DNA from 4 places in the Spirillospora sp. NPDC049024 genome. Region 3 is predicted to be linked to each of the others. Evidence: riboswitches for the same ligand, from Rfam matches in the RefSeq annotation. Region 3 holds a riboswitch; each other region holds the start of a gene.
The links. Region 3 has a riboswitch for cyclic di-AMP ahead of AB0C21_RS16325 (CHAP domain-containing protein). Riboswitches for the same ligand answer to the same signal wherever they lie in the genome.

Region 1 (7,603 bases), on a different contig from region 3:
GGTGATCGGCCACGACGGGACGCCGCGCCACCTGTGGGTGTTCGCCGAGCCCGTGCTCGGCGAGTCCGGGCTGCCCGTCTCGATCAACATCGTGTCGCAGGACATCACCCGGCGGCGCGGGGTGGAGCGGGCGCTGGCCGAGACCCGGCGGCAGATGCTGCGGCAGCAGGCGCGGACGGCGCAGGAGCGGCGCGTGGCGGTGACGCTGCGGCGGGCCATCCTGCCGGACGAGAACGAGATCGAGCAGCTGCCGGGCCTGTGCACCTCGATCCGCAGCATGGCGGCGGAGAGCACGGCCCGGATCGGCGGCGACTGGTTCGCGACCCGGACGCTGCAGGACGGGCGGGCGATGTTCGCCATCGGGGACGCGGCCGGGCACGGCCTGCCGGCGGCGGCGGCGATGGCGCGCACCCGCAACGGCCTGCTGGGGCTCGCCTGCACGGGTGAGCGGGCGGGGCGGCTGGTCGGCTGGCTGAACGAGCTGATCGGCGCCATGGACCCGCCCGCGACGGGCACCGCCATCGTCGCCCACTACGACCCGTCGCGGCACGTCCTCGAATGGACGTGCGCGGGCCACCCGCCGCCGATCCTGGTGCGGGACGGCCGGGCGGCGCCGCTGGAGGTCGTCCGCGACCCGATGCTCGGCGCCATGCCCGGCTGGGAGTACACGACGATCACCACCCGGCTCCACCCGGGCGACATGCTCTTCCTCTACACCGACGGCCTGGTCGAGCGCAGGGACGCCGACCTGGACGAGCGGATCGTCCGCCTCACCCGCATCCTGCGGGAGAGCTCCATGCGCCCCGATCTGGTGCTGGACGAGGTGCTGGGCCGGATGGAGCACGACCGGGCGGCGGACGACACCACGCTCTTCGCGGTCTACGTGGTGTGACCGTCCGCGCCCCGCGGTGAGGAACGACACCCCTGACCAGCGAAGATCGCTGCGTGTGATGTGCGCCTCACTCGGAGGGCGGGGAGAGGGGCTCCGGCGGCGCGGCCCGGCCCGCCGGCCGCTCCTTTTCGATCTTCTTTACCTTTTCCGGGAGAACCGGTAAGCCCATCGGGCAAAGGGCTGCGCGGCACTCCGACAAAGATCGGGAAGACGCGGCGGGGTGCCGGTGTTGGGAGTCCCTTGGAAGGGCTTTGAGCAGGCAAGACTTTACTTTATGCCTGGTTTGCTTTTCTTGGGATGGTTGGTACGTTCGATCCCGAATCACGCAGCGCGTCCCATGCGTTGCCACCGGTCGCACCATGCGCGGCCGAGGATCGCGGAGCGGTATCCGCACGCGATGCGCGCCAGGTGATGCGCGCCCCCTCATCAAGATCAGCCAGCAGAACATCCGTATACCGGCACCGCGTCCGCGGTGCGAGGCCGAGTCCGTCCGGTCGCAGAGACCGGAACGGAGCCGGGGACCCACGTTTCTGGGGTGAATCGGCGCGTCCGAGAGTCGCGCCGTAGGGCTGCTTCCATGCCCGAATCCGTCAGCTAACCCGGTAGGCGCCATGGAAGACAAGGAGATTCCCTGCATGTCCGGTCGCTTTGATCGTCTTTCGCTCAACCGCTTCACGTCCGAGGACAAGGCCCTTGGCATCGCCGCAGGCGCCGTCCTGGCGGGCGCGGTCGGGCTCTCGGTGCTCAACCCCCTCGCCGGCGGCCGCGCGGCCGCCGAGACCCCCGCCGGCGCGGCGGCGGTCGCCGAGCAGGGCACCGCCTCCCACGCCTCCTCCGGCGCCAAGACCGTGAAGGCCGAGCGGGCCTCCGCCGCCGCCGAGGCGCGCCGCGAGGGGTTCAAGGTTCCCCCGCACGCCGTCAAGCCCGCCGAGGTCATCAAGCTCGCGAAGAAGCAGGTCGGCGTGCAAGAGGGCAAGGGCGGCATGACCAAGTACCACAGGTGGTACGTCTCGACTCCGCACGCCAAGGAGACCGCCAAGCGCGACGGCGGCTTCTCGGTGAAGGAGTACAACGGCGCCCAGTGGTGCAACATGTTCGTGTCCTGGCTCGGCGCCCAGACCGGCGTCAAGAACATGGGCTGGGACGCCTACACCGTCCAGCACGCCAACTGGTTCAAGGAGACCGGCCGCTGGGGCCACACCGCCAAGCCGGGCTCCGTGGTGTTCTTCGACTGGCAGGACGGCTCGAAGGCCGGCATCGGCGACATCGACCACGTCGGCATCGTCGTCAAGGACAACGGCAACGGCAAGATCACCACGATCGAGGGCAACACCGACAACGCGGTGAAGGAGAAGGTCCGCGACAAGTCGCAGGTCGTCGGCTTCGGCTACCCCGACTACGCCCGCTGACCCGACCACGCCCACTGACCCGACCACGGTCCACGAAGGCGCCCGTTCCTCCCGGAGGCGCCCCTCCCCAGAAGGCGCCCGGCCGCACGGCCGGGCGCCTTCTGGCGTTCCGGGTGTTGTGCCCAATGTCTCCGGGGACGGTGGGTAATGCCAAGCGTTGACAGGCTTTGATCCCCCTTGGACCTCAGTGCGGCGTTCCTGGAAAGGAATCCAGCACGCCGGAGTCTGCGGAGGGGGGATGCCCATGGCGGCGCGCCCGGATGTCAGCGTCGTGGTGATCGCCTACAACGACGCCCGCCGGCTCCCGAGGGCGGTGGCCTCGACGCTGGCGCAGTCGCTGGGCGGCGTCGAGACGCTGATCGTCGACGACGCGAGCACCGACGGCACGGGCGAGGCCGCCGACCGGCTCGCCGCGGCCCACCCGGGGCGGGTCCGGGCCGTCCACCTGCCGGTCAACTCCGGCGGCTGCGGCCGTCCCCGCAACACCGGGATCGAGGCGTCCACCGGCCGGTACCTGATGTTCCTCGACAGCGACGACCTGCTGGACCGGCACGCCTGCCTCAACCTGCTCGCCGCCGCCGAGGACACCGGCGCCGACATGGTCTCGGGGCTCTGCGACCGGATCTTCCTCGACGTGCCGAGGGGCGCTAAGGGGCGGGTCCGCCCCTGGTATCCGTGGCTGTACCGGCACAGCGCCGTCCACGAGTCGCTGAGCGAGAACCCCGATCTCCTGTACGACACCCTTTCGACCAACAAGGCGTACCGGCGGGGCTTTCTGGAGGAGCACGGGCTGCGGTTCGTCGAGCGGCTGCACTACGAGGACCTGCTCTTCACCGCCGAGGCCTACCTGGAGGCCGGACGGACCGCCCTGATCCCGCACCGCGTCTACAACTGGCTCGTCAAGGAGCGGACGCCGGATCCGTCGATCTCCAACCGGCGCGCCGAGCTGGCCAACTTCGCCGACCGGCTGGAGATCCACCGCCGCATCGACATGCTCTTCGCGCTGCGCGGCGCCTACGACCTGCAGCGGGCCAAGGACGTCAAGTTCGTCAACCACGACCTCGTGCTGTACCTGCGGGAGCTGCGCGGACGCGACCCAGCCCTCCAGGCGCGCTTCCTCGACCTGGCCGCCGCCTACCTGGCCGAACTGGACCCGCGGGTCTTCGAGGAGGCCAACCCGATGCCCGCGATCGCCGCGCACCTGGTCCGCGAGGGCGACCACGCGGGAGCGCTCGCCGCCGCCGAGTACGACCCGGCCAGGCGCACGGAGCTGCGCGCCCGCCTCGTGGAGCGGGACGGGCGCGTCTACTGGGGCGCCGGGCGCCCGCGGGGCCGGATCGGCCGCCGCGTCCTGGACGTCACCGGCTTCGGCTTCCACCTGCGGCCCCTCCGCGAACTGCGCCCGGCGAACACCGTCACGCGGCTGGAGACGCGCGGTGTCCGCGTGCTCATGGCCGGCTACGTGCTGAACCCGCTGGGGCGGATCCCGCCGGAAGCCGAGCTGACCGGGACGCTGGAGTTCTCCGACCGGCGCCGCCGCTCCAGGAGGGCGCGGATCCGCGCGTCCGTCCGGCACGAGGGCGACCGGCTCACCTGGCGGGCCGAGTTCGACCCCGCCCGGAAGATCCGCCCGTACGGGTTCATCGACCCCGTCTGGGACGCCCGGCTGCGCATCCGGGTGGACGGCGAGGAGATGGTCACCCGCCTCGGCGAGGGACGCGGGTCGCCGCCGCTCGGCGGTGCCGCGCTGCCCGTCCGGCCCCGGCTGACGCGGTTCGCGGGGGACCGGCTCCGCTCGTACGTCACCGAGGGAGGGCACCTGGCGTTCGCCCTGGAGACGGGGAGCCCGTGGGCGAGGCTCGCCCGGGCCGTCGCGCGCCGCGCCGCCCGGTCCCGGCCGGGACGGCTGGCCAGGTACCGGGCGCAGGGGCTCGGCACCTCGGTGCGCCGGACGCTGACCGCCCGCAACACCAAGATCGTCGTATTCAACCGGGTGCTGAGCCGGCTGCCCGTCCGGACCGGCCTGGCGGTCTTCGAGAGCCAGCTCGGCCGCCACTTCTCGGGCAACCCCAAGTACGTCTACCGGGAGCTGCGCAGGTCCGGCCGCCCGGTGGAGGCGGTGTGGTCGTACGCGTCGTCCCCCAAGGGGTTCCCGGACGACGCCCGGCTCGTCAAGCGCGGATCATGGGCGTACTACCTGGCGCTCGCGCGGGCCCGGTACTGGATCGACGACCAGGGCTTCCCGGACGGGCTGCGCAAGCGTCCCGAGACGACCTACATCCAGACCTGGCACGGCTCGGCGTTCAAGCTGATGGGCATGGACCAGCCGCGGCTGAAGTCGGGCCCGGCCTCCGACCAGGCGCGGCTGCGTCGGATGGTGGAGCGGTTCGACTGCTTCCTGGTGCGCTCCGGGCATGACGCCGAGACGCTGTGCAACGGCCTCGGCGTCCGCTCCGAGCTGCTTCCGGCGGGCTACCCCCGCAACGACCCCCTGGTCAACGGGGTGGACGGCGATCCGGAGCTGGCCGCCGAGGTCGCGGAGCTGCGGGACTCGCTCGGCCTGGACGACGGGCGCCGCGCCGTCCTGTACGCCCCGACGTACGCCATCGGGCCGAAGGGGCGGCGGATCCGGCTGCTGGACCCGCCCGTGGATCCCGCCGTCTTCGCGCGGGAGCTGGGGGAGGAGTTCGTGCTGCTCGTCCGGCCGCACTACCTGTGCCGGGCCAACGTGCCGCCCGGCGCCCGCGAGGTCATGCGGGACGTCGGCGCGGTGCCCGACGTGACGCCGCTGATGCTGCTCGCGGACGCGCTCGTCACCGACCACTCCTCGATCATGTTCGACTTCGCGCTCCTCGACCGGCCGATCGTGCTGCACCTGCCGGAGGACCGGGACCTCGCCACCGGCTACTTCGACCTGGAGCGCCACGCCCCCGGGCCGATCACCCGCACCGAGGACGAGCTCGTCGCCGCGCTCGCCGGCCTGGACGCCGCCGAGGCCGAGTACGCCGCGCGGCGCCGGACGTTCGCGGCGCGCTTCGGCGAGCACGACCGCGGCGCCGCCGCCAGGACGGTGGCGGACCGCTACTTCCCGGCCGCGCCGCCCGGCAGGAGGGGGCCGCCGAGCAGGAGGAGGGAGCGCCATGGCCGCGCCGCGTGACGTCTTCATCGTGTGCAACAACGCCGACGACATGGGCGGCCTCCAGCGCTGGGCGCACCACATGGCGCGGCTGCTGGCCGGGCGCGGCGACCGCGTCACCCTCGTCGGGATCACGCGCGGGCCGGAGCCGTACCACCACGGCCGCGACGGCTCCTATGCCGTCGAGGTGCTGCACGGGGAGTGGCGCCCGCCCGCCATGGCGTGGCGTCCGCGGAAGGCCCTGCGGCGGCTCGATCCGGTGGCGCGGGCCCGCGACCTGTGGCGGTCCGCCGTCCAGCGGCGCGGCGCGGTGAGGCTGTCGGAGCTGTTCGCCGCCGCGAGGCCGGGAGCGGTCGTGATCGCGGCGCAGGTGTGGGCGATGGAGTGGGTGCGGCTGGCCGACACCTCCGGGCTGCGCGTGGTGGCGATGAGCCACGAGTCGTACCAGGCGACCCGCGCGTCCTCGCGGTACCGGCGGGTCAAGGAGCACTACCCCTGGGCCGACCGGATGCTGGTGCTCACCGCCGAGGACGCCGACGCCTGGGCCAGGGACGGAATGACCAACGTCGACCACATCCCGAACGCGCTGCACGTCACGCCCGGCGTCCACCCCACGCTGGACCTGCCCGTCGTCGCCTGCGTCGGCCGCCTGTCCTACGAGAAGGGCGTGGACCTGATGCTGGAGGCATGGGAGCGCGTCGCGGGACGGCATCCGGGGTGGCGGCTGCACATCTACGGCACCGGCCCGGACGAGGGGGACCTGCGGGCCCAGGCGGACGCCGCCGGGCTGTCCCGCTCCGTCGAGTTCCGGGGCGCGGTGTCCGACGTCGAGGAGGCGCTGGTCGAGGCTTCGGTGTTCGCGCTGCCCTCGCGGGCCGAGGGGTTCCCGATGTCGGTGCTGGAGGCCATGGCGTACGGGCTGCCCACGGTGGCGTTCGACTGCGCGCCGGGCGTCCGGGTCCTGATCGAGGACGGGCGGGACGGTCTGCTGGCCGGTCCGGGCGACATCGCCGCGTTCGCCGCCGCGCTCGACCGGCTCATCGAGGACCCGGACCTGCGCCGCGCGCTCGGCACCGAGGCCCGCGCGTCGGTGCTGCGGTTCCAACCGGACACCGTCCTCGCCCGCTGGGACCGGCTGTTCGACCTGCTCCACCGCGAGCTCCCGGCCACCGCGCCGGATCCCGCGCCGACCCGTGCGCCGGCCCGCGCGCCGGGCCGTGCCGCGTCCCCCGTTCCGGGGCGGATCGCGACGCGGGGGGCCGAACCCGCCCTGGGGGGTGATTCTTTCTAACAACTGTTTGGTAGAGTGCGGGGCGTGAAGCAGAACGAGTCCCCCGCGGACCGGGCCTTCCGCGCCGAGGTCCGCGACTGGCTCCAGGACAACCTGTCGGGTGAGTTCGCGCACGCCCGCGGGCTCGGCGGGCCCGGCCGCGAGCACGAGGCGTTCGAGGAGCGGCTGGCCTGGGAGCGGCACATGGCCGCCGCCGGCTGGACGTGCGTCGGCTGGCCCCGCGAGTACGGCGGGCGCGGCGCCACCGTCGAGCAGCAGGTGATCTTCCACGAGGAGTACGCGCTCGCCGACGGCCCCGCCCGGGTCAACCACATCGGCGAGAACCTGCTCGGCCCCACGATCATCGCGTTCGGCACCGACGAGCAGCGCGCCCGCTTCCTGCCGCCGATCGTGGCGGTGCGGGAGCTGTGGTGCCAGGGGTACTCCGAGCCCAACGCGGGGTCCGACCTCGCCAACGTGCAGACCCGCGCCGAGCTCGCCGGCGACCACTGGCTGGTCAACGGCCAGAAGGTGTGGACGTCGCTGGCCCTCGAAGCCGACTGGTGCTTCGTGGTGTGCCGCACCGAGCCCGGCTCGTCCCGGCACAAGGGCTTGTCGTACCTGCTCGTCCCGATGCGGCAGGACGGCGTGGACATCCGGCCGATCGTCCAGCTCACCGGCACCTCCGAGTTCAACGAGGTGTTCTTCGACGGCGCCCGGACCGACGCGGGGAACATCGTCGGAGCGCCCGGCGACGGCTGGAAGATCGCGATGGCGACGCTCGGGTTCGAGCGCGGCGTCGCGACCCTCGGCCAGCAGGTCGGGTTCCGGCGCGAGTTCGAGGGCGTCGCCGACCTCGCCCGGCGCACCGGCGCCATCGACGACCCCCTGCTGCG
Region 2 (7,603 bases), on a different contig from region 3:
GGACGTCCTGTGCGGGCACCGCGCCGGCGTCGGCGGGAACGTGCTGATGGTCGCCAAGGGCACCCACGACGTCCCGTACGAGGTCCGATGCCGCCCCGACGCCGTCGTCGACGACGGGCACGGACTGCTCGACCTGCTCAAGGCCACGATCGAAGGAGAAGGATGAGCGCCGATGTCCCCGCCTCGCGGGAGCTCGCCGGGATCGCCGAACTCGCCGCTCGCGCCACCGGGGACCGCCTGCGGACGGCGTTCCGCTCGCGCCCCGAGGTCGATCTGAAGCGCGACTTCCACGACCCGGTCACCGAGCACGACCGGGCGGCGGAGGAGACGATCCGGAAGGTGCTGGCCGAGCACGCCCCCGGCAGCGCGGTCGTCGGCGAGGAGGGCGGCGTGGGCGGCGGGGACGGCGACCTGCGCTGGTTCGTCGACCCGATCGACGGGACGGCCAACTTCGCCGTCGGCCTGCCGTTCTTCTGCGTGTCCATCGGCGCCGCCGTCGGCGACGAGCTGGTGGCGGGCGTGGTGTACGACCCGGTCCGCGAGGACATGTTCACCGCCTCGCTCGACGGCGCCACCTGCAACGGCGAGCCGATCCGCAGCCGCGGCGCGGCCCGCGACAAGACCGCGGTGCTCGTCACCGGCTATCCCAACGCGCGGGAGATGCACCGCCGCGGCGAGGAGTCGCTGCGCCGCTTCGGCCGGATGGTGGACGCGTTCGCCACCGTCCGCCGCCCGGGCAGCGCCGCCCTCACCCTCGCCCACGTCGCCGCCGGATGGGCGGACGTGGCCTACGGCACGTCGGTCAACGCGTGGGACGTCGCGGCGGCCGTGCTGCTGGTCAGGCAGGCCGGCGGCACGTACCTGCCGCTGAACGGGGAGACCGGGGGCCGCGACTGGGAGGCGCCCGGCTACCTGGCCTGCGTCGGCGGCTTCGACCTGGCCGGCTCCGTCATCGCCGAGATCGCCGGGCTGGGTGAGCCGGCATGAGCGCCACCGAGGTGCGGACCGTCGACTGGATCGTCACGGACCTGGACGGCACCCTCGTCGGACGCGATCTGAAGATCGTCGAGCCGAGCCTGGCCGCGCTGCGCCGCTTCATCGCCGCCGGCGGCACCGTCGTCATCGCCACCGGGCGCAGCGAGGAGGCCGCGCTGCCGTACTACCGGACGCTCGGCCTGACGACCCCGGCGATCCTCTACAACGGGGCGCGCGTGGTCGACCTCGCCACCGGCGCCGTCCTGCACCGGCGCTGCCTCGGCGTGGCCGCCTGGGCGAAGCTCACGATGCTGTTCGCCGAACTGCCCGCCGGAGTGTGGCCGGTCGCCTTCAGCAGGGGCCGCGCACACACCACGGGCTCCTCGCCGGCGCTGCTGGAGTACGCCCGCCGCGACGGGATCGAGCTCGCCCGGATCGGCTCGTGGGGCGACCTGCCGTTCGACGACATCGTCAAGGTCATGCTCATCTGCGACCGCCCCGAGTTGATGGACCCGGCCGAGGAGACGGTGTCGGCGGCCGTGTCCGGCGTCACCCTCGTCAGGTCGGAGAGCACCTACCTGGAGGTGCTGCCCACGGGCGCGACCAAGGGCGCGGCGCTGCGCGAGCTGGCCGCGTCCCAGGGCGTGGCCCTGAGCGACATCGCGGCGATCGGCGACAACCCGAACGACCTGGACATGATCCAGGCCGCCGGCCTCGGCGCCGCCGTCGGCGACGGGGCCGAGTCGGTCCGCGCCGCCGCCGACGTGGTCGTCGCCCCCTGCGCCGAGGGCGCCGTCGCCGACCTCGTCGCCCGCGTCCTCCCCTGATCCGGCCGTCTCCGGCTGCTCGGGAGCGGTCCCGGAGCCGGAGGCCGCGTGCTCCTGCAACCTGCTGGAACACGACGGCTTCCGGCTCCTGCCGGACGCCGGGACGGGCCCGCCCGCCCGAGACCCCCGGGCGGCCTCATTCCCTTCGGACCCGGCTCTGCCCCCGCAAGGCCGGGGTTCCGACGGGTGCGGCCGCTGCCGGCCGGCTGGTCAGCCGGCCATGGTGGCCGTGGTGGCGGCGTGGCGCAGGGAGGCCGCGGCCTGGGCGGGCAGCACGCGGTCGGCGATGGCCAGCACGCCCGCCAGGACCGGGGGCGGGGCCGTCCGGGCCATCCCGGCGACCAAACCTTCCCGGGTGGGGCGGTCCAGCGCCGGCAGCAGCAGTTCGAGGGTGGTGGCGGTGATCTCCGGCGGGGTGGCGGCCATGAACGCGGCGCGGGCGGCGCCGATCTCGGCGTCGTCGCAGTGCGCCCAGATCCGCAGCATGATCAGCGTCTCCTCCTCGTGCAGGTGCGGGAGGTAGGCGGCGGTGAAGCGGGCCAGGTCCCGGTAGAGGTCCAGGCCGGCGGCCGCCCCCGGGGCCGCCAGCACGGCCTCGAACCGCCCGGCGAGGTCGTCGAGCAGGTCGTCGAGGTCCCGGTGCTGCTCCTCGGTCGGCTCGGCGGAACCGGGCTCGTGCGGGTCCAGCAGCCGCAGGATGTGCTGGTCCTCGTGCTCGGTGTGGCTGCGCAGCAGCGCCAGCAGCCGCCGCCACCGCTCCCCCAGCGCGGCGACCTCGGCGGCGTCGGCCCAGTCGGTGGCGCCGGCCTGGACGGTGACCGCGAACAGCCCGTTGCGCAGCGCCTTGTGGATGTGGGTGAACAGGTCGTCGCGGCCCTCGGGACGCTCGTCGTCCATGGTGGTCCTTCCTCTCGTGTCCTGTCGCGCACCGGGCCGGAATCAGGCTCGGCGGGCGTCTCGAACGTAGGGCGGAGAGCGTTGACCTGCGTATCCCTGGAATCTGGGGGTGGCGACCCGGGCCTTCGGCCGCGATGCTTGAGGCATGGAACTCCTGGACCGGATCCACCGGCTGGCCGCGCGCGGTGACGATCTGACCCGGGTGCGCGCCGAGGTCGACCGCCTGCTGCGCCGCGCGGTCGGGTACGACATCGCGGCCGTCTCCACGGTCGACCCGGCGACGCTGCTGTGGACGAGCTGCTTCGTGAGCGGGCTCGACCCGCAGGGGTCGGCCGAGCGGGAGCGGGTCCTGTTCGGCCTGGAGTTCGAGGGCGGCGACCCCAACGGCTACGCCGAGCTCGCGGCGGCCGCCTCGCCCGTCGCGAGCCTGCACCGCGCCACCGGCGGGGACCTGTCCCGCGCCCGGCGCTACCGGCTCCTGCTGCGCGGGCTGGACGTCGTCGACGAGGCGCGGGTGGTCCTGCGCTCGCGGGAGGGCTGCTGGGGCTCGCTCACCCTGTACCGGCGAGCGCCCGCGACGCCGTTCACCGACGACGAGCTGACGCTGCTGGCGGCGGTCTCCACGCCGATCGCCGACCTGTTCCGGCTCACGCTGCTGCGCGCCGCGCTCGCCGCCCCGGACGGCCTCGACCATCCGCCCGGCATGCTGCTGGTGACCGCGGCGGGCGAGGTCGAGGTCAGCAGCGCGGACGCGCGGGCCTGGCTGGAGGCCGTCGACGACCGGGGGCGCCTGCCGAGCGCGCTGCGCGCCGTCGCGGCGGCCGCCTCCTCCGGTGACGGGCTGGCCAGGGCGGCCCTGCCGGCCAGGGACGGGCGCTGGGTGGTGCTGCACGGTTCCCCGGCGTCCGGCGGGGAGGGCGCCGCGGACCGCGTGGCGGTCATCATCGAGGGTGCCAGGCCCGCGGTGCTCAGCGAGGTGATCGCGGGCGCCTACGGGCTGACGCCCCGGGAACGGCAGATCACCGGGCTCGCCGCCCAGGGGCGGAGCACCAGGCAGATGGCCGCCGCCCTGGGGATCTCACCGTTCACGGTGCAGGACCACCTCAAGGCGGTGTTCGGCAAGACCGGCGTGCGCAGCCGCGGCGAACTCGTCGCGGCGCTCTACTCCCGGCACTACGCTCCCCGCGCTGCGGCCAGTACGGCCCCGGGCCCCTACGGCTGGTACCTCGACGAGCACGTCGCGGCAGTGTAGGAGGCCCGGGACGGCGCGGCGCGCAAGGCCGCGCCCTGCGTCAGGCGACGCGGACCCCGCCGGCGAAGGGGCGGCCGGCGATCGGGGCGATCTTGACGACGTCGCCGGTCTGCGGCGCGTGGACCATGTTGCCGTTGCCGATGTACATGCCCATGTGGTGCAGGTCGCTGTGGAAGAACACCAGGTCGCCGGGCTTGAGCTGGCTCATGCTCACGTGGGTTCCGGCGTTGTACTGGCTGCCGGTGTAGTGGCCCAGGGTGATGCCGACCTGCGCGTAGGCGTACAGGGTCAGCCCGGAGCAGTCGAAGCCCTTGATGTTGGCGCCCTGCGCGGTGCCGTAGGACGGGCCAGAAGCGTTGCCGCCGCCCCAGGAGTAGGGCACGCCGAGCTGGCTCAGGGCGGCCCGGACGGCCGTCATCGCCTTCGCCGACGCTCCGCCGGAGCCGACGTTGGGGATGGAGCCGGGCCGTGAGCCCGCGGTGTTGTAGGTGCCGAGCTGCTTCTCGACCTTCTTGAGCTTGATCTGCAGTTCGCGGCGCTTCTTCTTCGCCTCGCCGGTGAGCGCGCGCACCTGGGCGGCGCGCTGCTCGGCGGCCTTGCGGGAGCGGTCCGCGCCCTGCATCACCTGGAGCATCTGCGTGATGCGGACGTCGTTCTGCTTGGCGAAGTAGTTGAGGGTCGCCGACTGGTCCAGGACGGCCTGCGGGTCGGAGGACGAGGCGAAGGCGATGGCCGGGTCCACCGGGCCGTTCTTGTAGCTGTCGGCGGCGATCTTCGCCATGCGCTCGCGGGCCTCGTCCAGGGCCTTCTGCCGGCGCAGCGCGCCGGCCCTGGCGGTCTTCGCCGCGTGCTCGGCCTGCTTGAGCCGTTCGCGCAGGCCGTTGTACTGCTCGCTGAGCTTCTCGGCCTCGTCGGCGAGCTTCTCCTGCTGGGCGGTCAGCTGCTTGCGCGTCGGCTTGGGCTCGGCGTGGACGGGCGCAGGCGTGAAAAGCCCGGTGGACAGCACGATGGCGGTCGTCCATGCCGTGCCGGTGACGGCCCGTCGCCGGGCCGTCCTTCGGGTGCTGGCAGCGCGTGGCTGCATGCGGCGTCCTCTCCTGTACCGCCTACCGGGTCAGCTGCCGGGTTCGGGCCGGAGTCGCCCTACCGTCCCGCTGGACGGATTCACCCCTGGAGATCGGGTCCCCGGTTCCCGGGACGGAGCCGTCCGCGGGATTCGGCGTGGTCGCCGGCCGTCCCCGGCGGGGACGTCGGACCGCGACCTCCTACGGAGCGTAGGAGATCATGGGGCGATTCGCCACATCATCCCGCATTTCGCCAGACCTCCGAGCCGCCTCAGCACGTCCGCGCCAGCTCGGCCACCGCCACGGCCCCGGCCAGGAGCGGCACGGCGACCGCCGCCACCACGAACAGGGCCGCCGCGAGGCGGGCGGCGCGGCGCGGCCTCTCCGGAGCGCCGCCCTCCAGCCGCAGCACCCGCTCCAGCAGCGCACCGGCGGCCGGCGCACCCGCCGCCCCGAGCGCTCCCGCGACGGCGGGCCCCGCCGAGAGCCGGCACAGCGCGGCCACCAGCGCCGTCCTGCCGTGAGCGCGGACCGCGGCGTCGTCCGCGGCCATCTCCAGCAGCAGCGGCAGCCGCGCCTTCGCGCGCCGGACGGTCGGCAGCCACGGCAGCATCGCGTGGAGCAGGTCGAGCGCCAGCAGCAGCACGTGGTGCCGCTGGCGCAGGTGCGCCCGCTCGTGCGCCAGGACGGCGTCGAGCTCCTCGGCGCCGAGCGCCTCCAGGGCCCCGGTGCTGACCACGATCGCGCGGTGCCGGGACGGCAGCGAGTACGCCGCGGGCACGGGGTGGTCGAGGACGAGGACGTCCGGGTGGCGGCCGTCCTCGCGGGCGACCAGCCGCAGCATCTCCCGGTGCCGCCGGCGGCGCCGCACGGCCCGGCCGAGCCTCGGCAGGCCGCGGGCGAGCACGGCGCCGCAGGCCGCGGCGAGGACGGCGCTCGCGGCGGCAGCGGCGGCGGTGGCGAGGCGGCCGTGGTGGGGCAGGCAGTCGCGCAGCCAGGACAGGAATCCGTGGCCCGGCCCGGGCGGCGCGAGCAGCGCCGCCGCGGCGGCGCCGGCGGCGGCGATGGACGTCCCGGCGAGGGCCGCCGTCCAGCAGGCGACGGCCGTCCCCGGGCCGACGGCCGAGCGCCTGAGGAGGTCCAGCGCGGGCCCTGCCGCGCATCCCAGCAGGACCACCGAAACGACCAGGCCGGCCACCACGTAGGTCACGGGATCACGCGTCTTCGCCGGCGGTCCGCCGCCGCAGCGCGTCCAGAAGGTGCCGCGCGTCCTCCGGCGGGACGCTCTCGGCGAACCGCGCCAGGATGGCGCCGTGGTCCGCGGACTCGCTCAGCGCGTCCATCATCAGCTCGACCGCGTACTCCTCCCGCGCCCGCGTCGGGCTGTAGCGGAAGGCCGTCCCGTCCTGGGTGCGCCGCAGGAGCCCCTTCTGCGCCAGGCGCTCCGCCACGGTCTGCACGGTGTTGTAGGCCAGCGTCCTCTCCGTGTTCCGGTTCAGCTCGGCCAGCAGCTCGCGGACGCGCAGCGGACCGGGCGCGGCCCAGAGCACGTCCATGATGGAGCGTTCGAGCGATCCTCCAAGTGCGGACATCGGGTCACCTCCGTCCCGCCCACATTCTGCCGGACATCCGCCCCGCGCCGGTTGCGGGTCACGCCCACGGGCGGGGGAAGGCTTCGCCGTCCAGCCGCGCTCCCTTGACGAGGCCCAGGGAGTCGGTCACGGGGTGCGGGTCGCCGCTGAAGACGGTGTCCGCGTCCATGTAGATGACGACGTGCGCGAGCCTGGCCAGATCGGTGGAGTTCGGCAGGGCCATATGGCCGGTGTAGCCGCTGTGGAAGGTGCAGTCCCCCGCTCGGAGCGGGACGGTCACGCGCGGGATCCACCGCAGTTCGGGATCCGCCGCGAACAGGTCGTCCGCGTCATGGAGGTCCTGTGCGCGCAGGCCGCTGCGGTCCTGCGTGCCGGGCAGGAACGTCATGCATCCCCGTTCGGGCGGGACGTCGACCAGCGCGATCCACGCCGAGAGCGGGAGCCGGTCACCGGCGTGCGGCCAGTACGGGCGGTCCTGGTGGAACTCGGTGGCGGTGTTGCTGTGCGGTTCCTTCACCAGCATCTGGTCGTGCCACAGCCGCAGCGGGAATCCGGCCAGCTGCTCGGCGATCCGGCCGAGCCGCCGGTCGAACGTGAGGTCCCGCAGGGTCTCGTCGGGCTGCCACACGTTCACCAGCTGGCTGAAGGTGCCGCCCTTCTCCAGGCTGTCCCCGCGATGGGCGTCGAGGTACGCCTCCGCGGCCGCTCTGAAACGCTCGACCTGCTCCGGCCCGAGCACCCCGCGGACTCGTACGAAACCGTGCTCTCGGTAGCTGCTCACGAGGTCGGCGGGCAGGCGTCCGTCCGGACCGATGTCTGACTTTCTGCTCATGCCGCCAGCCTTCCAACGGCGCGTGACCGCGGCTAGGCCGATCCCGTCCGGTACTCGTAGGATTCCGACATGGCGACAGTGCTGCACGAGCAGGGGCTGTTCGCGGACGGGCCGATCTGGGGAGGCCTGCACCGGCTCTCCTCGAAGGTCGAGGCGCACGCGCA
Region 3 (7,603 bases):
GTTCTTCTCCTTCATGACGTTCCTCATCGCCGTGCCCACGGGGGTGAAGTTCTTCAACTGGGTCGGGACCATCTGGCGAGGACAACTGACGTTCGAATCGCCGATGCTGTGGTCGCTGGGCTTCCTCGTGACCTTCCTGTTCGGCGGTCTCACCGGCGTCATCCTGGCGTCGCCGCCGATGGACTTCCAGCTGTCGGACTCCTACTTCGTGGTGGCGCACTTCCACTACGTCGTGTTCGGCACCGTGGTGTTCGCGATGTTCGCGGGCTTCTACTTCTGGTGGCCGAAGTTCACCGGCAAGATGCTGAACGACACCCTGGGCAAGATCCACTTCTGGCTGCTGTTCATCGGCTTCCACGGCACCTTCCTCATCCAGCACTGGCTGGGCGCCGCGGGCATGCCGCGCCGGTACGCCGACTACGCGAACGAGTTCCACGGGCTGAACGAGATCTCCAGCATCTTCTCGTTCGTGCTCGGCGCGTCGATGCTGCCGTTCTTCTACAACGTCTACATCACGTGGAAGCGCGGCAAGCGCGTCGACGTCGACGACCCGTGGGGCTACGCCAACTCGCTGGAGTGGGCGACGTCCTGCCCGCCGCCGCGGCACAACTTCAACTCGATTCCGAAGATCCGTTCCGAGCGGCCGGCGTTCGACCTGCACCACCCGCACGTGGGTGCCAAGGGCGAACTGGCCGGGGCGAAGGGGGAGTAGCCGATGCGCGTCCAGGCGTTCATGTTCTACGGTTGCGCGGTCTTCTTCCTCGCCACCGACATCGTGTACTGGCTCTGGTCCAAGGACTGGACGGGCACGACGGCGCTCGCGCTCGCGGTCGGCCTCGCCGGGCTCATCGGGTTCTACGTCCACTTCACGATCCGGCGCCTCGAGCGCGCCAACGCCGGGCCGCTGTACGAGGACGACCCGGAGGGCGAGATCGCGGACGCGGCCGGCGAGCTGGGCTTCTTCAGCCCGCACAGCTGGTGGCCGCTGTTCGTGGGGCTGTCGGCCACGGCCGTGGCGCTCGGCGTCGTGTTCGGCTGGTGGCTGGTCATCCTCGGCGCCGCCGCCGCGGTTCTCACATCGATCGGAATGGTGTTCGAGTACTATCGGGGTCATTTCGCCCACTGATCAGTAAAAGATCCCCATCGGGGGCCGGTGTCCGCTTTGTAGCGGGTACCGGCCCTTTCACACATACTGGGCGCCGCTCCAGCGACCGGGCTGGGCAGCGGACCGATCGCCCAGGTGAACGACCGGGGGGTCCACATGCGGGTGAGTGGCTCGAGACCGGGAGGCCGGGGGCGGTACACCGCCGTGCTCGTCGGCGCGGGCGTGGTGGCGGGTGCCGCGGCGTGTTCGGGAGGCGTCGCACCGGACGGTAGGGACGAGGTGAAGCTCGCGGTGTCCCCGGGCGGGGGCGGCGGCAAGCTCAGGCCGGACAGCCCCATCGCCGTCGAGGCGCGGCACGGCACGATCGAGAACGTGACGGTGGCGACGAAGGACGGCGTGGTCGACGGCGACCTGAGCGCCGACCGGACCCGGTGGCGGTCCCGGTGGACGCTGAAGCCGGGCACGGCCTACACGGTCGACGCCACCGCCCTCGGCAGGGACGGGCGGACGCGTACGGTCCGCAGCGGCTTCACGACGGCCGAGGTGAAGAAGACCAACGACGTCTCGATCGAGGCGCCGTTCAACCGGGAGACCGTCGGCGTCGGCATACCGATCATCGTGCACTTCGCCCGCCCGGTGCAGGACCGGGCGGCCGTGGAGCGGGCCCTGGAGGTCACCGCCGACCGGACCGTCGAGGGCGGCTGGAACTGGTTCGGCGCCCAGGAGGTCGTCTTCCGGACGAAGCAGTACTGGCCCGCCCACACCAAGGTGTCGTTCAAGGCGCACCTGAGCGGCGTTCGCACCGGCCAGGGCGTCTACGGCGGGAAGGACTACGGCGTCGACTTCAAGATCGGCGACTCGCACGTGTCCACGGCCGGCGAGGACAGCCACAAGATGGTCGTGAGGATCAACGGGAAGAAGGCCCGTACGATCCCGACGAGCATGGGGCGCGGCGGGGTCCGCAAGTACACCACGACCAACGGCGTCCACCTCGCGATGGGCAAGGAGGACCCGACCGTCATGACGTCGGAGTGGGACGGCTGCGGTCCCGGCTGCGCCGGGTACTACAGCCTGACCGTCTACAAGTCGGTGCGGATCTCCGACAGCGGCGAGTACGTCCACAGCGCGCCGTGGTCGGTCGGCGCCCAGGGCAGCGAGAACGTCAGCCACGGCTGCATCAACGTCAGCCCGTCCAACGCCAAGTGGTTCTACAACCTCTCCCAGCGGGGCGACCCGATCAGGGTGACCGGGAGCAGCCGGGAGCTGGAGCCGGAGAACGGCTGGGGCTACTGGCAGGTCAAGTGGCAGGACTGGACGAAGGGCAGCGCCCTGAAGCGGTCGGTCACGACGGCCCCGCACGTGGACGCGGCGACCCTGTCGGCGCAGCGGGGGGCCAAGGTCCCCGGCACGCAGCGGGCCGAGGGCAACTGAGCGCCGGCTAGCGCTGCGGCGGCGGGACCCGGACGCGGTGCAGGCGCGCCCAGTCGCGGGCCATGGCGATCCGGTCGGGGCCCGAGGGGTGCGTGAGCCACAGCAGGTACTCCGCCGCGTCGGGGGCCAGGTCCGAGACGTTGCGCACGGACAGCGCGTGCTGCATCGACACGAACGTCGACGGGTCGCGGGTGAGGTCCAGCGCGTGGACGTCGGCGCGGGCCTCGATACGGCGGCTCACGAGGTTCTGGACGGGGGCGGCGAGCGTCGTCCCGGCCGTCACGAGCGCGAGGAGGAGCGCGATGGACCTCGGGTCGGCCGCCCCGCCGCCGCGGCGCGCGTCCGGGCCGGCCCCGCCGGGACCGGCCTCGCCGGGACCTGGCGCGCCGGGGTCGAGCCCGGCGCGCCGCAGGAGGCGCGGGGATGTCATCAGCGGGTACAGCAGGCAGAGTGCCCCGGCCACGCCGAGCGCGCCCACGAGCGTGCCCCACAGCACGTCGTCGCGCTTGGCGTGGCCGAGCTCATGCCCGACGATCGACTCGACCTGGGCGGGGGGCGACTTCAGCAGCGTGTCGTAGAGGACGATGCGGCGCGTGGAGCCGAACCCGGACACGTAGGCGTTGAGCGACGTCGTCCGGCGGGAGGCGTCCGCGACGAGGACGTCGTTGACGGGCACGCCGTCCCGGCGGGCCATCGCCAGCAGGTCGCTGCGCAACCGGCCCGCGGGCAGCGAGTGGAACTTGTTGAACACCGGCTCGACGGCGAGCGGGTAGACGAACGAGACGAAGACGACGAGGACGAACCCGCCCGCGGCGGCGCCCGTCCACCAGTAGCGCGGGAAGCGGCGGGTGAGGGCGTAGAGCAGCAGGAGGGCGATCGTGTAGATGACCCACGTGACGGCGAGGGACTTCACCTGGTCGACGAGCCACGCGGGCCAGCTCTGCGTGGAGAGCCCGTAGCGGCGCAGCACCGACTCGCCCCAGACGTCGAACGGCAGCCCGGCGACGCGCAGCAGCGTGGTCAGGGCGAGCGTCGCGGTGATGATGCGCAGCCACCTGCGGCGTGTCTTGGCGGTGACCCAGCCGATGAACCGTGCGCCCAGCGGGGTGAAGCCCAGCACCAGGACCAGGACGAGGCCGACGGCGAGCCCGGAGTAGGCGGGCGGGTTGACGGCCGAGTCGAACGCCCTGGAGCGGGCGATCTCGGCGGGGGTGAAGTCAAGCGCGGGGTCGGGTCTCACGCGCCCGCCGGGGACGTGCCCGGGCAGCGGGCTCCACGGGGTGGTCAGGGCGAGGACGGCCGCGACCCCGGCGAAGAGGACGGCGGCCGTGACGGCGGCGGCGATCCGGGGCCGCCGTGCCGGGCCGCCGGAGGCGCCGCCCGGCGCCCCGCCGGCGGTGCCCTCGGCGCTGCCCTCGTCCGTCTCCGCCTCGCTCATGCGAGCTCCTCTTTCACGTAGTCGCGCCAAAGTGCGGTGAAGCGCTCCCGCGTGAGGCCCAGCACGTCGCGCAGCGCCGCGGCCTCCGGGGCGCGCCCGGCGGCCCGGTAGAGCCGGACGAGCGCCGCCTCACCGTACCGGTCGGCGACCATCCGGCAGGCGAGCCAGGCCTCCTGGTAGGCCTGGGAGAGGCGGGGGGATCCGCCGGCGAACGCGTCGGCCGCGGGGAGCGCGGACGGCGCCCGCCCGGCGGAGACCTCGCGGCGCAGCTCGCCCGCCGCCGACCGGGTACTGATCTTGACGCGCCGGTAGCCGACGTAGTCCGCGAAGCCCTCGATCAGCCACAGCGGGGTGCGCCGGTCGCGGGCGCCGCCGGTGGCGACGTGGGTCAGCTCGTGCGTGAGGACGACGTTGCGGCCGAGCTCGTTGAGGCGGCCGAAGGTGCCGGGGGAGATGATGACGCGGTCCTCGCCGCGGCCGTCCCCGGGGGCGATGGTGGCGAGCGCGGCGATCTGGCCGAGGCTCTGCCCGGGGCCGGCGAGCGCGGAGGCGAGGGAGGCGTCGGCGGGGACGAGCGCGACGACCCGCTGCGCCCACCCCTTGCCGACCACGGAGGTGACGACCGGGACGGCCGCGTCCAGCCGCGCCGCGATGCGGTCGAGGCCGGTGCCGTCGCCGATGACGAGTCCGGCGCGCCCCCTGACCACCGTCAGGGGGCCGCTGTCCCAGATGTCGACGTCGTCGGTGAGGCCGCGGGACGTCCCGTCCCCGACGACCGTCCACGTCCCGCCGCGCGGGGCCAGCGTGAGGTAGCGGGTGCGGGCCACGTCGCTCCTGTCGAAGCCGCGCAGCCTGTAGCGCACCTCGATCCGGACGACGGCGTTGCCGCCGTCCATGGCCTCGGTGTTGACGATGCGCTCCCGCCAGCCCTCCAGGGGGAGTTTCCGGAGGTTGCCGTACATGAGGGCCTGGGCGTCCCGGAAGGCGGCGGGGGCGTCGCCCACGCTGGCGAGGAACGCCATGCGGTCGCCGTCGCGGACGGCGCGCGCGCGGTTGGCGAGGACCGCGGCGGCCGTCTCCGGGCTGAACGTCTCGGCGACCCGCGAGGTGGCGGCGCCGGCCCCGCCGGCGCCGGGCGCCCCGCCGCCGGAGCGCGAGCCGACCAGGCCGGCGCCTCCGGCGAGCAGGGCGGCGGCCCCGCCCGCGCCCAGGGCGAGGACCCTGCGCCGCGTGACGGTGGCGTCCTGCCCGGGGCCTTCCTCCATGGGCGCGATCCTATGCAGGACGCGGGGCCAGGGGCGGCATCACGACCGGTAGTCCGGGTAGCCGTAGCCGACGACGTCGTCTGTGGAACGTTCCTTTACGCGGACGGCGTTGTCGGTGTTGCCCTCGACGGCCTCGATCGTGCCGTCGTCGATCTCCTTGACGACCAGGCCGACGTGCCGGATGTCGTCGAAGGACTTGCCGCCGTCCCACGCGTAGAAGACGATCGCGCCGGGCCTCGGCTCGGTGCCCCAGCGCCCGTGCTCCTGGAACCAGCGGGCGTGCGCGACCGTCCAGGCGTCGCTGCCGACCTGGTCGCCGAAGCCGATCTGCTCGCCGACCCAGGAGACGAACATGTCGCACCAGTTCGCGTCGCTGTAGCCGTCGAGGGAGCCGCCGTCGCGCGCGAGCGTCTCGCGCGCGCGGGACGTGGACATGTACCACTCCTGGAACTTGGTCTCGCCGCCGCCGTCCTCCTCGACGCCCACCTGCGAGCGGGCGAGCCTGATGGCCTGCGCGGCGGTGGGCCGCGACTTGCCGGCCGCCCTGGCGGAGGGCCTGCCGGACGACTCGGCCGACGGCCGCTCGGGCCGGGTCTTCTTCGGGGTCTTCGAGGCGCGGGTCCTGGGCTCGCCCTCGGACTTGCGCCTGGACGGGTCGCCGTGCGCCGCCAGGCCGGGGGCCAGGTCGGCCGCGGCGGCGGACCTCACCGGGGCGGAGCCGAACGGCAGGACCGACGCCTGCGCCGTGGCGGCGGCGGTGCCGAGCACGGCGGCGCCGACGACGACGCCGCCGGTCGTCCGCCACGTGATGGAAAGGGGGTGCGGCTTCCGGTGCTTGCCCGGGGCCTTCTTGCGGTGCGCGCGTGGCACGGGGGGTCTCCTCGGCTTCCATGGCGCCTACCGGGTTAGCTGACGGGTTCGGGCGTGGAAGCCGCCCTACGGCCGCGAAGGCAGGCCGATTCACCCCGAAAAGGACACAGTGGGTCCCCGGTTCCGCGTCGGACGCGCGTGCGGGGCACGGCGGTCCGCGGATTCGGCGGTGGCGTGCCCGGGGGCGGGCACACCGGTTCGGATTGGGGGGAGCTCCGGCGGCGGGGGGCGCCTGCGGAGCGAAAGGGGGGTCCGGGGCGTGGTCGCGTGGCGGCCACGCCCCAGGTACCGCTGCGGGATTCTCTCCTTCTCTTCCAGACGCCTACCGGGTTAGCTGACGGGTTCGGGCGTGGAAGTGGCCCTACGGCGGCTCTCGCCGGTGCCCCGGGAGAGACGCGCCGATTCACCCCGGGTGCCGGAATGCCCGTCCGGAAAGACTCTCCGGACTCCGGCGGATATGGGTCCCCGGTTCCGCTCTTCGGCGGATTCGGCGCTGCCGCTGCGATCCTGGGGGCGATATGGGGCCCTGCGCGGAACCTGTCTCCCGCGTGCGAAAGAGCGGCGCCTGATGTTGTGTGCGGACGGCGCCCCGTCTCCGGGGCCGTCCGGGGCCCGCCCCGTGTAGGCCACTGCGGCAGCACGCTCGGCGCCATGCACGCGGCAAGCGTGCGCACGGTGGGGCGGGGGTAGGCCTGGTCTGCGTCGAGACCGTGCGGCGCCTACGGGCGCCGCGGGACGGCACGTGGGGCGTGCCGCCCGGGAGGTGCGGCGCGTGGCTCGCGCCGCCGTCACGCGGGTGCTGGATGCTCCGCGTGGGACCGGGGCGCCTGGGGGGCGCCGCGGGTCCACGGCGTCTGGAGGGCGCCGTGAGTGGTGACAAGGTACCAAAGCCCCAAGAGAAGGCAAACCCCCCCAAAATCAACAACGGACCAGGTCAAGCCCGGTCCGTTGTCGATGAGGGCCCCGTCACACCCGCGCCGCGGGGGTGTCAGGGCGGTGCGTCAGGGGCGCCCGGCGCCGTAGTAGTTGTTCAGGTAGTAGCCGGAGCTGATGTCGCTGATCTTGACGACGTCTCCGGTGTGCGGGGCGTGGATCATCTTGCCGCCGCCCACGTACATGCCCATGTGGCCGAGGTTGCTGAAGAAGACCAGGTCGCCCGGCTGCAGGTCGCTCCTGGCCACCCGCTTCGTCGCGGCGTACTGGGTGTTGGTGGTGCGGGTGACGTTGACCCCCGCGGCGCCCCAGGCCCTCATGGTCAGGCCGGAGCAGTCGTAGGAGTTCGGGCCTGTGGCGCCATAGGAGTAGGGCTTGCCGAGCTGGGCGTAGGCGAAGTCGAGCGCCTTGCGGGCCGAGCCGCTGGCCGGGCCGTTGTAGGTGCCGCCGGTGCCGCCGCCCGGGCGCGACGACGTGCCGCCGCCGAGCCGGCGCAAGAGCGCCTTCTGCTTCTCGACCTGCTTGTCGAGCTCCTGCTTCTGCTTCTTCAGCTCGTCCTGC
Region 4 (7,603 bases), on a different contig from region 3:
GGCATCGAGAAGGTCTTCGAGATCAACCGCAACTTCCGCAACGAGGGCGCGGACTCCACGCACAACCCCGAGTTCACGATGGTCGAGGCCTACGGCACGTACCTCGACTACAACGACATGGCCGACCTGACCCAGCGGATGTACCAGAAGGCGGTCGTCGCCGCCCTCGACACCACCGTGGTCGTCCATGACGGCGCCGAGTACGACCTCGGCCTCGCGGAGTGGCCGCGGATCACCCTGTACGGCGCGGTGTCCGAGGCGCTCGGCGAGGAGATCACGCCGCACACGCCGATCGAGTCCGTGCGCAAGCTCGCGGACGCCCGCGACATCTCCTGGGACCCCAAGTGGGGCCAGGGCAAGCTCGTCCAGGAGATCTTCGAGGAGCTGGTCGAGCACACCCTCGTCCAGCCCACGTTCGTCATGGACTACCCGGTCGAGACGTCCCCGCTGACCCGCCAGCACCGCGAGGAGCCGCTGCTCACCGAGAAGTGGGACCTCATCGGGTTCGGCACGGAGCTCGGCACCGCCTACTCCGAGCTGGTCGACCCCGTCGAGCAGCGCCGCCGCCTCACCGAGCAGTCGCTGCTCGCCGCGGGCGGCGACCCCGAGGCCATGCAGCTGGACGAGGACTTCCTGCGCGCCCTCGAGTACGCGATGCCCCCGACGGGCGGCATGGGCGCCGGCATCGACCGCATGATCATGGCGTTCACCGGCAAGGGGATCCGCGAGACGATCCTGTTCCCGCTGGTCAAGCCCGAATGACGACCGGAAGCTCGCGCAGCCCGCGCAGCACGAGGTTGTCGCGGTAGACGAGGTCGTCGGCGGCGAGGGCCACATCGCGTTCGAACAGCTTGCCGAGCGCGATGCGGCCCTCCAGCCGGGCCAGCGGGGCGCCGAGGCAGAAGTGGACGCCGTGCCCGAACGACAGGTGCTTCGGCGTGTCGCGTCCCTCGGCGTAGCGGAGCAGGTCCAGCCGGTCGGGCTCGTCGAAGACCGCCGGGTCGCGGTTGGCGGCGCCCGTCAGCAGGAGGACGAGCTTCCCGCGCTCGACGAGCGTTCCGTTCAGGTCGACGTCCTCCAGGGCCGACCGTAGGGTCAGCTGCACCGGCGGGTCGAAGCGCAGCAGTTCCTCCACGGCCGCTTGGACGTTCTCGGGCCGCTCCCGGAACAGCCGCAACTGCGCGGGGTCGCGGAGCAGGGCCAGCGCGCCGTTCCCGATGAGGTTCACGGTCGTCTCATGGCCCGCCACGAGCAGCAGGATGCACGTCGCCAGCAATTCCTGTTCCGAAAGGACGTCTCCGCCGTCAGAGACGCTCACAAGGGCGCTCAGGAGGTCGTCGCGCGGCTCGGCCCGGCGTTCGGCGGCCAGTTCCCGGAAGTACTCGGCGAACTCCTCGCGCGCCGCGTCCCGCTGGGCGATCTCGGCCTCCGGGAGCAGGAAGTCGGGGTCCAGCCCGCGCGCGAGGCTGTCGGACCACCCCTTGAAGAGGTCGCGGTCCTCGGCGGGGACGCCGAGCATCTCGCTGATCACGATGACGGGCAGCGGGTAGGCCAGCGTCGCGATCAGGTCGGTCTCGCCGGAGACGGGCGCCAGCAGCGCGTCGACCAGTTCATCGATCCGGGGCCGCAGCCGCTCCACGAGGCGGGGAGTGAACGCCTTGCTGACGAGCCGGCGCAGCCGCGTGTGGTCGGGCGGGTCCATGGTCAGGAACGACCGGTGCCGCCCCTGCGCCTCGCGCCACACGCCGCCGCCCGTGGGGCGGTGCCCGAACCGCGGGTCGCGCAGGACGCGCTCGCACAGCTCGTAGGACGAGGTGACGCGCAACCCGACGTCCGTCCGGTGCAGGCTGCGGCCGTCGGCCCCGAGCGTCCGGTAATGGGCGTACGGGTCGGCCCGGAAAGCCGGATCGCCCGGATCGAAGCCCAGGACCGCGGTCGCCCCGGCCTCCACGGTCTGGCCCGTCCTGTCTTCCATGCCCCCAGCCGACCCGAATCTGAGACGAGATGTCAATAGCGGCCGGACGGGGCCGCTAAGCGCTTTCTCTGATCACCAGCTCGGGCCGCTGGACGACCTGCCGGTGCTGGTGCGACTTGCCCTCGCCGATCTCGGCCATGGCGAGTTCGGCGGCCTCCCAGCCGAGCTCGCGGCGCGGCTGGCGGATGGTGGTGAGCGGCACGGCGGCGCTCGCCGCGAGCTCGATGTCGTCGTAGCCGACCACGGCGATGTCGTCGGGGACGCGGACGCCGAGCCGGGTCAGCTCGTTGATCAGGCCGATCGCCAGCAGGTCGTTGGCGCAGAACACGCCGTCGGGCACCGGCGACATGGCCATGATCTCGTGTGCGGCGGCCTGCCCCTCGGTCGGGCTCAGAGCGTGCTTGACCAGGACGGTCGGCGTGCCGAGACCCGCCTCGACGATCGTGCGGGCGGCTCCGGCGCGGCGTTCCACGCAGGGCTGCGGCTCTGGGACGCCGGTGACGAACGCGATGCGCCGGCGTCCGATGCCGAGCAGATGGGCTGCGGCGGTCTCGCCGCCCGCCACGTGGTCGACCCGGGCGGAGCACACGTCGACGGCGTCCCGGTCGATCACCACCACGCTCATCCCCGCGGCGCGCAGCCGGGAGATGTCGCGGGGGCCGAGCTTGACCGGGATGACCAGGACCCCGGCGGCCTGCTGCTCGGTGAGCAGTTCCAGCGAGCGGCGCTCCTTGGCGGCGGAGTGGTCGCTGGACAGCCACAGCGCGTCGTGTCCGGCCGCGTTGAGCGCGGCCTCGGCGCCCCGCGCGACGTCGGTCGCGTACGGGTTGGTGAGGTCCTCCACTACCACGCCGAACGCCCGGCGCGGCTGGTCGCCGAACTCGCCCGCGGTCCGTTCGGGGCCCGTGCGGAGCCGGCGCGCGGACTCGTTGCGGACGAACCCGAGCTCCTCGATCGCCGCGCGGACACGGTCACGGGTAGCTTCGGCCACGAGATCTGGCCGGTTTAGGACATTCGAAACGGTCCCAACTGAGACGCCCGCGCGCCTCGCGACCTCACGGATGCTGGTCTGTGGCAACTCGCTCCTCGTCCCGCTCCATGGGCGTTTTCCCAGGTAGTGGAGTTTTGCATGGCGTGGCACCGAATGCACGGTCACACATGGTGAACGTACGGGCGCGTAGCGCTCTTGACCGGCGCTTGACGGGCCGGATCCGGCCGCCTAGCGTTCCGAGCCGAAGCGTAGCTTGAAACGATTCACGATCTTCGTTCACTTGCGAGGACCGGTGAGTTCGGCGAGAGGGGCGGGTGCGGATGGCTGGCGATCTCATCCCGTCTCCCTCGGCGGGGCAACGAGTGAATCGTCACCCGGAGTTCCCCCGTACACCCCCGCAATCGGCCATGCGGCCACCTCCGGCCAAGCGCGTGAGACAGCAAAGGAACCCGATGATCTAAGTCCGGAAGGGTCCGGACCCGGCAACCCAACGCGCGTACAGATCGAGGCCAACCCGTGCCTGTGCAGCGGACGGCTGCATCCCCGCGGTCATCACCACGGACGAGGGAGGACGGAGTGGAAACAGCAGCCACACTCGCACGTCGTGGCACCGACGATTTCGGGCTGAGCGAAGAGGAGATCCGACTGCTCGCCCAGATCGCCAGCGGTGTCACCGCCGATGTGGCGGCACGCAAGCTGGAACTGAGCGCTCGGACCTTGCGGCGCCGGCTGCGGACGATCTGCGACCGGCTGGAGGTCAACACCCCTATCGAGGCCGTGGTGTGGGCGGCCCGGAGGCAGCTCATCTAGCCTGCACCCCCGACGCTCGCCAGGGGACGGCGGGCGTCATCCGGAGAATTGGCGGCTCGTTCGAATTCCGTCCGACCCCGCAGCGGCGGCGCCGGCGCCCTGGCAGGTAGGTCCCTGCAGAAGGCGCCGCCGCGGACGGCGTTCGAACCGGGCACGCCCCCTGAGCCGGCCCGAAAGCCGGCAGGACCACCACGTGTGCCCTGCCCGACACGTCCGCCCTCACTGGCACGGTCGGCGCGGCGAAGTCCGCAGCCACGGCGGTATCGATCGTCGTACGCGTTGCCTGCCGGGCCCCGGTCAGGCGACCCGCACTCCGCCGGCGAAGGGGCGTCCGTCCATGGAGGCGATCTTCACGACGTCTCCGGTCTGCGGGGCGTGCAGCATCTTGCCGCCGCCGACGTAGATGCCCATGTGGTGCAGGTCGGAGTAGAAGAACACGAGGTCGCCGGGCTGCAGCTCGCTGCGCGACACGTGCGTTCCCGCGTTCCACTGGCTGCCGGTGTAGTGCGGCAGGTTGATGCCGACCTGCTTGTAGGCCCACATCGTGAGGCCGGAGCAGTCGAAGGTGCTCGGCCCGGCGGCGCCCCACACGTACGGGCGGCCGATCTTGCTCATCGCGTACCGGAGCGCCTGCGCGGCCTTGCCGGTGCCGACGACCGGGAGCTTGGCGAGCTGGGTGGGGTCCTTGTCGACGAGCTTGCCGCGGATCTTCTCGTAGGCGTCGGTGACCTTCGTGCGCTGCGACTCGAGCTGCGACTTCAGATCCTTCACCTGCTTGGCGCGGGACTCGGCGGACTTGCGGGCCCGCTGCGCGGACTGCATGGCCTGCATGAGCCCGAGCACCTGGGTGCTGTCCTGCTTGGCGAAGTAGTGCAGGGTCGCGGCCTGGTCGAGGATGGACTGCGGGTCCTGGGAGGCGACGAAGGAGACCGTGGGGTCGGAGCCGCCCTGCATGTAGCTCGTCGCCGCGAGGGATCCGACCTTCTGGCGGAGCGTCTCTAGCGTCTTCTCCTGCCGCTTGGCGTTCTCCGTGGCCACCTTGGCGGCGCGCTGCGACTGCGCGAGCCTGACCTTCAGCCCGTTGTACTGCTCGGTGAGCTGCTCCAGCTGGTCGGCGAGCTTGAGGGCCTTCGTCCTCAGCTCCTTGGCCGAGGGGTCGGGGTCGGCGTGCGCGACGGCGAGCGTGTGCGGGACGAGCGCGTACGGAGCGGCCGAAACGACGATGAGCGCGCCGACCGCCGTGGCCGCGCGCCCGTAGAAGCGTGAAAGGGAAGCATGCCGCGATCGCTTCACGAATACTCCTCTCCTCAGCCGCCTACCGGGTTAGCTGACGGGTTGGGGCCGGAGCAGCCCGTCCGCGGCCGCGCGCGACCGATCGCTCGCGGCTGCGGATTCACCCCTCACGGTTGGTCGTCAGGGCGATCCCCCGAAACGCTCCGAAAGTGGGTCCCCGGCTCCCAGGACGCTGGTTGCGGCCTTGGGACTCGGCGGTTCGGCCTCCGTCCTGCGGTCGGCCGACGTCAGCGATGGACACTAACGGAACCCGCATGGGATGCCAACCAGAACATGCGAATTCGCAGGTGGCGCGGCGCGGTGGCGGCGCGTTCGGCCGCCTGCGCGGAGGGGTGCCCCTGGCGAGCGGCGGCGTTCGATAATCTCGCCTGTTTGTGGAAGTCGTGATCCGGCGTGCCCGCACCGCCGACGTCCAGGAGATACGCAGGCTCGTCGATCTGTACGCCGGGTCGGGGCGGCGCCTGCTGAAGAAGACGACGGTCAAGCTGTACGAGGACGTCCAGGAGTTCTGGGTCGCCGAGGACATCCAGCACGGGACGCCTGGGCGCGTCGTCGGGTGCGGCGCCCTCCACGTCATGTGGGAGGACCTCGCGGAGGTCCGCTCGGTCGCCGTTGAGAAGGAGTGCGGGGGACGGGGAATCGGGCACCGGATCGTGACCCGCCTCCTGGAGACCGCACGGGAACTCGGCGTGCGGAGGGTGTTCTGCCTTACCTTCGAGGTGGAGTTCTTCGCCCGCCACGGCTTCCAGCAGATCCTGGGGACTCCGGTGGCGCCTGAGGTGTACGAGGAACTTCTCCGCTCCTACGACGAAGGCGTGGCAGAGTTCTTGGACCTCGACCGGGTCAAGCCGAATACGTTGGGCAACACCCGGATGTTGCTTCGCCTGGAGGACTGACTCAAATGAGCGATTCCCCCCACAGCGGGCGGCCTTATCGGCCCCAGCAGGGGCAGGGTTCGTACGGCCCGCCGCCCCAGTACCAAGGTCCTCAGTGGCAGCAGCCGCAGCAGCAGCCGTCGTCCCAGCAGCAGTGGCAGCAGCCCCAGCAGCCTCAGCAGCAGTGGCAGTCGCAGCAGCAGTGGAACCAGCAGCCCGCCTATGACGACCACGGCTCCTACGACCACCACGGCTCCTACGACGACGGCGGCGATCTGGCGCTGGCGCCGATCCACCGCCGGGCGGGCGCCCGGATCATCGACAACGCGCTCGTCGCGGTCTTCGGATTCGCCCTCGTCCTTCCGGTGACGATCGGTGCCTTCGGTCTGGGCAAGCCCGGCAGCAAGACCGAGGACGAGGGGGGTGTGTGGAACTGGCCCATCATCTTCACCCTCTTCTGCGTGCTGTCCGTGCTGCCGTTCATCTACGAGGCCGTCCAGTTGTCCATGTGGGGGCGCACGCTTGGGAAGCGCGTCCTCGGCCTTGGCGTCGTCCAGGCGCGTCCTGCGGGCAGCCCGATCACCACGACGCAGGCGGTCTGGCGGGCGGGGATCACCCACGTCGGTTACCAGCTCGGCGTTTTCTTCTTCCTCGTCTTGGCGGTGATGGTGTGGGACTACGCCGCGTACGGGATGGTGCTGGTCTGGGCGGGCGCGCTCATGGCCTACCTCTGGGCGATCTGGGACCAGCCCCTGCACCAGTCACTGCATGACCGCTTCGCCGGCACGCTCGTCATCGACGAGCGGGTCGGATATGACGATTCCGAGTACTCCGAGTACGCGGGCTAAGGCCACGATGGCGGCACCGCTCGCCGAGCCCGGACAGAGGCTCCTCGCGCGCGTCGTCGACACGCTCGTCGTCGGCATCCCCGTCGTTCTCGTCGTCCGCGAGCTCGTGTCCGGGCACACGGCGGACGTCGTGGCTCCGACAGCCGTGGCCGGATGCATGCTGCTCTACGAGGCGGTCCAGCTCGCCCTCTGGGGCCGGACGCTCGGCAAGCGCGTCGCGGGCATCGAGGTGGTCGCGGCGACCGCTCAGGAGGCCTCTGGAGCGGCGGCACAGGGGGCCGGGGAGGCCGCCGGCGCCGCCGGTCCCGGGGGCGCCTCGGCCATACCCGTTTCCGTGCCCGGATTCGTGCCCGTGACGGCCCCCGAGCCCGAGGAGAGCGCGTCTCCGGGGGAGGCCGAGTCCTCCGGTGCACACGCGCGTCCGGACGTTCTGCGCTGCGTTCTGCGCGCCGCCGTCTATTCGGTGCCGATCGGACTGCGCCCGATTCCCGTTCTCGGTCTGCTCGCGAGCATCTTCTGGATCGTGAACGCGGGGGCCGTGTTCGAGGGCACGAGCCGCCAGGCCGTTCACGACAGGGTCGCCGGGACGCTCGTGGTAAAGCGCCCCCGGCCTGAATCCTCGGCCTTCTGAGGGCATCTCCCGGGTGCCGGGAGGCGCTCGCGGGGTTCCAATACCGCCCGTCCGATACCACGGAGTCGCGTGCGCGCGCCGGCGCGCACGCGACTCCGCTCGCATGCGCCATACATGCTTTGGCCGAGATGCTCGCTGTTTCCGGCGCCCCAGGGGCGGGCGGCATATGCCCGTTCCTTC

Region 1: another riboswitch for cyclic di-AMP. It lies ahead of AB0C21_RS39870 (CHAP domain-containing protein); the one in region 3 lies ahead of AB0C21_RS16325 (CHAP domain-containing protein).
Region 2: another riboswitch for cyclic di-AMP. It lies ahead of AB0C21_RS42840 (NlpC/P60 family protein); the one in region 3 lies ahead of AB0C21_RS16325 (CHAP domain-containing protein).
Region 4: another riboswitch for cyclic di-AMP. It lies ahead of AB0C21_RS05760 (C40 family peptidase); the one in region 3 lies ahead of AB0C21_RS16325 (CHAP domain-containing protein).

What each region holds. Positions count from the first base shown of each region.
Region 1 is NZ_JBEZFD010000034.1:7,236-14,838, reverse strand. It holds gene AB0C21_RS39875 (PP2C family protein-serine/threonine phosphatase) at 1-892, shown strand, start outside; cyclic di-AMP (ydaO/yuaA leader) riboswitch at 1,378-1,516, shown strand; gene AB0C21_RS39870 (CHAP domain-containing protein) at 1,528-2,301, shown strand; gene AB0C21_RS39865 (bifunctional glycosyltransferase/CDP-glycerol:glycerophosphate glycerophosphotransferase) at 2,546-5,458, shown strand; gene AB0C21_RS39860 (glycosyltransferase family 4 protein) at 5,442-6,728, shown strand; gene AB0C21_RS39855 (acyl-CoA dehydrogenase family protein) at 6,753-7,603, shown strand, end outside.
Region 2 is NZ_JBEZFD010000048.1:950-8,552, reverse strand. It holds gene AB0C21_RS42865 (HAD family hydrolase) at 1-166, shown strand, start outside; gene AB0C21_RS42860 (inositol monophosphatase family protein) at 163-987, shown strand; gene AB0C21_RS42855 (Cof-type HAD-IIB family hydrolase) at 984-1,802, shown strand; gene AB0C21_RS42850 (hemerythrin domain-containing protein) at 2,013-2,699, opposite strand; gene AB0C21_RS42845 (response regulator transcription factor) at 2,845-3,951, shown strand; gene AB0C21_RS42840 (NlpC/P60 family protein) at 3,992-5,035, opposite strand; cyclic di-AMP (ydaO/yuaA leader) riboswitch at 5,039-5,183, opposite strand; gene AB0C21_RS42835 (M56 family metallopeptidase) at 5,287-6,225, opposite strand; gene AB0C21_RS42830 (BlaI/MecI/CopY family transcriptional regulator) at 6,230-6,607, opposite strand; gene AB0C21_RS42825 (phytanoyl-CoA dioxygenase family protein) at 6,666-7,439, opposite strand; gene AB0C21_RS42820 (helix-turn-helix domain-containing protein) at 7,509-7,603, shown strand, end outside.
Region 3 is NZ_JBEZFD010000007.1:372,997-380,599, reverse strand. It holds gene ctaD (aa3-type cytochrome oxidase subunit I) at 1-712, shown strand, start outside; gene AB0C21_RS16345 (cytochrome c oxidase subunit 4) at 716-1,126, shown strand; gene AB0C21_RS16340 (L,D-transpeptidase) at 1,268-2,536, shown strand; gene AB0C21_RS16335 (M48 family metallopeptidase) at 2,544-3,974, opposite strand; gene AB0C21_RS16330 (hypothetical protein) at 3,971-5,239, opposite strand; gene AB0C21_RS16325 (CHAP domain-containing protein) at 5,279-6,109, opposite strand; cyclic di-AMP (ydaO/yuaA leader) riboswitch at 6,118-6,288, opposite strand; cyclic di-AMP (ydaO/yuaA leader) riboswitch at 6,414-6,612, opposite strand; gene AB0C21_RS16320 (C40 family peptidase) at 7,111-7,603, opposite strand, start outside.
Region 4 is NZ_JBEZFD010000003.1:36,114-43,716, reverse strand. It holds gene lysX (bifunctional lysylphosphatidylglycerol synthetase/lysine--tRNA ligase LysX) at 1-762, shown strand, start outside; gene AB0C21_RS05775 (cytochrome P450) at 749-1,975, opposite strand; gene AB0C21_RS05770 (LacI family DNA-binding transcriptional regulator) at 2,031-3,053, opposite strand; gene AB0C21_RS05765 (transcriptional regulator) at 3,543-3,776, shown strand; gene AB0C21_RS05760 (C40 family peptidase) at 4,074-5,069, opposite strand; cyclic di-AMP (ydaO/yuaA leader) riboswitch at 5,073-5,263, opposite strand; gene AB0C21_RS05755 (amino-acid N-acetyltransferase) at 5,444-5,965, shown strand; gene AB0C21_RS05750 (RDD family protein) at 5,971-6,792, shown strand; gene AB0C21_RS05745 (RDD family protein) at 6,800-7,423, shown strand.